Saccharicrinis fermentans DSM 9555 = JCM 21142: one gene and its partner. The protein of the gene in region 2 interacts with the protein of the main gene of each other region in a pairwise test. Links are inferred from orthologs where the notes say so. Each region holds a gene or a part of one and is shown on either strand. Other genes may lie near its edges.

Evidence for each region.
Region 1: the proteins of sucC (region 2) and sucD interact in binary tests that used the Escherichia coli proteins (3 or more experiments, as listed by UniProt). The link is inferred for Saccharicrinis fermentans DSM 9555 = JCM 21142 from one-to-one orthologs.

Annotation. Positions count from the first base shown.
Region 1 is NZ_KI912107.1:901,833-904,823, forward strand. What follows is about bases 45-2,924. They hold sucD (succinate--CoA ligase subunit alpha), read left to right. Parts: upstream 45-989; coding sequence 990-1,859; downstream 1,860-2,924. Other genes in these bases: CYTFE_RS24880 (GNAT family N-acetyltransferase), read right to left, coding at 2,228-2,749; hcp (hydroxylamine reductase), read right to left, coding at 2,855-2,924. Outside these bases: more of hcp, read right to left, coding at 2,925-2,991. UniProt on the Escherichia coli protein: Succinyl-CoA synthetase functions in the citric acid cycle (TCA), coupling the hydrolysis of succinyl-CoA to the synthesis of either ATP or GTP and thus represents the only step of substrate-level phosphorylation in the TCA.
Region 2 is NZ_KI912107.1:543,287-546,200, forward strand. The notes cover bases 63-2,865. They hold sucC (ADP-forming succinate--CoA ligase subunit beta), read left to right. Parts: upstream 63-770; coding sequence 771-1,961; downstream 1,962-2,865. Other genes in these bases: CYTFE_RS0102495 (RNA methyltransferase), read right to left, coding at 108-644; CYTFE_RS0102505 (GDP-mannose 4,6-dehydratase), read right to left, coding at 2,023-2,865. In the rest of the region: more of CYTFE_RS0102505, read right to left, coding at 2,866-2,914. UniProt on the Escherichia coli protein: Succinyl-CoA synthetase functions in the citric acid cycle (TCA), coupling the hydrolysis of succinyl-CoA to the synthesis of either ATP or GTP and thus represents the only step of substrate-level phosphorylation in the TCA.

The DNA of each region.
Region 1 (2,991 bases), 360 kb from region 2 along the record:
AAAAGCGTAACATATCCTGCATGTCAATGGATTCATTAAATAAGATATCTGCTTCAGTGGAGATTTCCTGCGCCATGGATGCAATTTTTTGGGTGTGTATATCCAATTCATTGATTGCACTGGCTATTTGTATAGCCTCCTTTTTTTGTTCCTGCGATGATTGGGCGATGGTTTGAATAAACTGGATGGTCTGGATAGATTCGGTATGAATATTTTGAATACTAACACTGCCTGTATCGGAGTACTTCTTCCCTTTACTGGAGATGTTGGCTATTTCAGAGGTAATGATTTGGGATCTTTCTGCTAGTTCACGGATTCCTTTGCCACCACACCGAAGCCTTTGCCTGTATGACCGGCCTTGGCGGCTTCTATGGAAGCATTGAGAACCAGTATATTGGTCTGCATGGTGATTTCTTTGACGCTTCCCGACTTATGGATGAGTTGATCCATCATCTGGATGGCTTGTTGGTTCTGTTCCAGACTCAAATCTATTTTTTCGATGGATTGGGTTCCTGTTGTGGCTAGCTATTGTGCAATCTTAAGATCTCGCCAATGTTTATTAAAGTTCATATTTTTGCCTAGAATAAAGAAGTTAATGCTTGTAGTAAATTTTGTATTTATTGTCTGTAGGTTATTGCGTGCAAAAATAGATCTATGTGTATATAGGCTCATTAGCTGAGTATTAATTGAAAATTATGGTTTTATTTATTTTTATTGTTAATTAAATATGGCGTTTGCTGTGGTTTTTAAGGCGCATTATCTTGCCTAATTAGCTTACGTTAAGAGGAAAGATGTTTAGGGTAAGTGCTTTTTCCACTTTGAGTTATAAAATCAAAAAAAGAGATTTATATTCTATTAATTAATTGATAAAGCACTGTTTGCGACTAAAATGTTAGGTATTTGGTATTAACACAAAAAAACAAATTGAAGGCTTGGCTGTTGTCTAAAATATTCATACTTTGTTAATCCAATATTTAGATATTTTATTTATGAGCGTATTAGTAACAGATAAATCGAATGTGATAGTTCAAGGTTTTACCGGCAGTGAAGGGACTTTTCACGCTTCTCAAATGATTGAATACGGTACTAAGGTAGTAGGAGGTGTAACGCCTGGTAAAGGTGGCACAACTCATTTGAATCTACCTGTTTTTAATACGGTAAAAGAAGCTGTTGAGAAGGTGCAAGCCGACGTGTCTGTCATCTTTGTTCCCCCAGCCTTTGCTGCGGATGCAATTATGGAGGCTGCGGATGCGGGGATAAAAGTGGCCATTGCTATTACCGAAGGAATTCCTACTGCCGATATGGTGAAGGTAAAAGATTATTTACAACATAAAGAAACCCGTTTGGTTGGTCCCAACTGTCCAGGAGTGATATCTCCAGGCTTAGCGAAGGTGGGCATTATGCCTGGTTTTATTCATGCCAAAGGAAAGATTGGTGTTGTTTCTCGTTCGGGTACTTTGACCTATGAAGCAGTGGATCAGCTTACCAAAGAAGGCTTGGGGCAGAGTACGTGTATTGGTATTGGAGGTGATCCAATTATTGGAACTACGACCAAAGAGGCCGTTGAATTATTGATGAATGATCCGGAAACCGAAGGTATTATTATGATTGGTGAGATTGGAGGTGGTATGGAAACCGAAGCGGCACGGTGGATAAAGGAGAATGCCACTAAACCGGTTGTTGGTTTTATAGCAGGACAAACAGCACCTAAAGGGCGCCGGATGGGACATGCCGGTGCTATTATTGGTGGGGCAGAGGATACTGCTGCAGCTAAAATGAAAGTGATGAAAGAATGTGGTATTCATGTGGTGGAATCACCTGCTTCATTGGGAGCTACCATGAAAAAAGCCCTTTCCTAAGACAAGAAAATATATAATTAATCTTTGTAAGAAAAAACAGTTGTTTTCTTGCAGCCACTAATTATGATCATCTATTGAAAAACCTTTGGCATTTATGTTGGAGGTTTTTTTTGCATGAATGCGGTATCTAATTGGAAAATAGATGATGAATTGAAATTTTGGTCCATCAAGTAACAGTTTGATTTACTTTAATTTATTATAGCGTGAGCTATGGTGAGTCAAAAAAAGTATCCAAGTGAGGTATTAGAACTTCGTTATTGTTAGATTATGATGTTCTATATTTCTATCATCAGAGGTTCAACTTTGTGGGATGATTCTGTTTTGTTCAAAAAAAATATTTTGAGCTCTTTATCATGAAAAGAAGCTTGCTAAGGTGCGATGGTTATTTTTTTTTCTTCAACGATGGTTTTGTAGTGTACAAAGCCTGCTTTCTTATAACTCCTGATGGCATTGGGATGATCCAAATCGCAGGTATTTAATTGCACTTGAGTAGGATTAAAAGACCAGGCCAGGTCGATGGCTTTTCGTAAAAAGTATTTTCCATACCCTTTACCAATAAAATCAGAAAGTAAGCCAAAGTAGAGCATTTCAATATGCTTCCCCTCTTCAACAAGTTCACAATAACCTGCGAGACTTTGATGAACAAGAAAAGTGTAGATATGCGTTTGGGGGCTGTTTATTTTCTTAAGAAGTTTGGTATCTTCCATAAAGATTCTATCTAGCCAGTTATAAGCTTCACCAACCTCGGTATATAATTTTCTATACCAATTTATGTCTATTGGTTTTTCAATATGAACGATATTGGTATTTTCAATATTGCTCTGGGGATGTGGGGGAGGAGTTATCATTTTAAGAAAGTACACCTCTGATTGTATCGTATTATAGTTCATGACAGTTTTTGTTTGTGTCAAAAATAAAAATCCCCCGTTGAATACACAACGAGGGAACAAACAAAAAGTGTACTAAGAATATCTTGAGCCACTAAATAGGTGAGGCTATGCAAGAATCATTCTTTCAATATCATCTTTAACGTTGGTAATACCACCAATGCCGAAGTTTTCGATTAATACATTTGCTACATTAGGAGATAAAAATGCAGGTAAGGTAGGTCCCAGATTTATATTTTTAACAC
Region 2 (2,914 bases):
AGGCTGAAATTTGTTAAAAACGCTCAAGATGGGTTAACCTCGAACCTTTAGCTTCATTTAACCTCATATATGCGTTAGAAAATTGAGGACTATGTTTTTATAACACCTTAAACCATACCTCTCATTTGTTTGGTAGCTTCCCAGAGTACGATTCCGGCACTTACACTAATGTTTAAGGAATGCTTAGTCCCAAATTGTGGAATCTCGATACAGCCGTCTGAACTATCAATAACCGTTTGCTGTACACCTTTTACCTCGTTGCCAAAAACCAAGGCGATCTTTTCGTTGATGGCAGGTTTGAAATCAATCAATGATGTACTTCCCTCTGCTTGCTCTACGCAATATACTTTGTAGCCTTGTTTCTGTAAGGCAATAACAGCAGTGAGGGTGTTTTCGTGGTAACTCCAGGTCATTGAGTCTTCGGCTCCAAGTGCAGTTTTGTGTATATCGTTGTGGGGCGGTGTTGGGGTGATGCCACATAGATATATTTCTTCCAGACAAAGCGCGTCGGAAGTTCTGAAAACGGATCCTACGTTATTGAGGCTTCTCACATTATCTAATAAGGCGATAATGGGTGTTTTTGCACTTGCTTTGAACTCTTCTACACTTAATCTGTTTAATTCTTTGTTTCGCAGTTTTCTCATATAATGATCATTTGAACTGCAAAAATAAACATTTTGATGGTTTTATTTGTGCATCCAAAATTGTACATTACACTAGAATTAAAAGATTGTAATTATATATCTAAGCTTTTTTAAATTAAATCTACCATGAATATACACGAATATCAAGGTCAGGAGATCCTTAAACGATATGGCGTTCGCGTTTCTGAAGGAATTGTTGCAGATAACCCGGATGATGCAGTGAAGGCAGCCAAAAGATTAAGCCAAAAAACAGGAACCGGCATATGGGTAGTAAAAGCCCAAATTCATGCGGGTGGACGAGGAAAAGGTGGTGGCGTAAAGGTGGCTAAATCATTGGAGGAGGTTCGAGACCTTACAAAACAAATTTTAGGTATGCAGTTGGTGACTCACCAGACCGGGCCTGAAGGTAAAAGGGTTAATAAGGTGCTGATTGCGCAAAATGTTTTTTATCCAGGTGAATCTGAGCCTGAAGAGTATTACATGAGTGTATTGTTAGATAGAGATTCGGGACGTAATATTATTATGTATTCTACTGAAGGAGGCATGGATATTGAAAAGGTAGCTGCTGAAACACCTCATTTAATTTATAAGGAGGAGGTGGATCCTGCTACAGGTATATTGCCGTTTCAGGCACGTAGAATTGCCTTTAACCTGGGATTGTCAGGTACTGCTTTTAAGGAAATGACCAAGTTTGTGCCTGCCCTTTATAAAGCCTATGAAGGTGCTGATGCATCCTTGGTGGAGATAAATCCGGTATTAAAGACCTCTGATAATTTGATTATGGCCATTGATGCCAAATTAGATATAGATGATAATGCCTTGTACCGTCACGCTGATATAGCAGAAATGCGTGATCTTAGCGAAGAGGATCCTGCTGAAATAGAAGCCTCAAAGCATAGTCTTAATTTCGTTAAGTTAGACGGAAATGTGGGCTGTATGGTGAACGGGGCAGGTCTTGCTATGGCTACGATGGATATTATAAAGTTGTCGGGAGGAGAGCCGGCTAACTTCCTTGATGTAGGTGGTGGTGCCAATGCGCAAACCGTGGAGGCTGGTCTGAAGATCATATTGTCTGATCCTAATGTAAATGCCATTCTTATTAATATTTTTGGAGGAATTGTACGTTGTGACAGAGTGGCTAATGGTGTTGTGGAAGCATATAAGAAGATTGGAGAGATAAAAGTGCCCATTATTGTTCGATTACAAGGAACAAATGCCGAAGGTGGTAAAAAAATAATTGATGAATCTGGCTTGAAAGTTTATTCGGCCATTACGTTAAAAGAGGCTTCTGATTTGGTTCAGGAGTTGGTGGCTTAGGAGAAAAAATATCGTGATCAGTCATCGATTGTCTGATGACTGATCATGATAATATAATGACTTATTTTTTAAGCTGAATAGGACAGGTTAAATACCATTCCTTGAATGCTGTCAATCCTTCTTTTAAAGAAGTCTTAGGTTCATAGCCTATCATTCGTTGTGCTTTGCTGATATCTGCAAAGGTAATATCTACATCACCAGGTTGCATTGGTAGTTGTTCTATTGTAAGTTTCTGATTGGTTACTTCTGCAATGGTCTTGATTAGATCGATAAGTTTTACAGGAGAGTTATTGCCCAGATTCATATTTTCAAATACCCCGTCGCGACTGTTAATATATTCTATCGATTTAATAATTCCAGAAACAATATCCTGCACAAAGGTATAATCCCTAGCTGTAGATCCATCGCCGTACATGGGAATGGCTTGTCCCTCATAAAGCAAACGTGTGAATTTGTTAATGGCCAAGTCTGGACGTTGGCGAGGACCAAAAACAGTAAAAAATCTGACGTTAATAAAATCTAAACCATAAAGGTGGTGATAAGAATGATTTAAAAGTTCGCATGATTTTTTAGAAAATGCATAGGGCGAAATAGGTTTGGATACATCCAATTCCTCGTTCCAGGGTGTGTCAGGTATATTACCATATACAGATGATGAACTGGCAAATATCATTTTTTTTGAGGCCGTGTCTTTCATTAGGTCTAGCAGACACCGTGTAGCACTAATATTGTTATCGATATAACTTTGTGGATTTTCAATAGAAGGGCGAACACCTGCTTTGGCAGCAAGATGGACGATACAGTCGAATTTCTCTTCTAATTTTTGCCGAACTGATGTTTCATCACATAAGTCCAACTCATGAAAGGTGAAATTCGGATGTGACGAAACTTGGGATAAATTGGCTTCTTTTAATTTTCGATCATAATAGGGATCAAAATTATCTACCCCCACA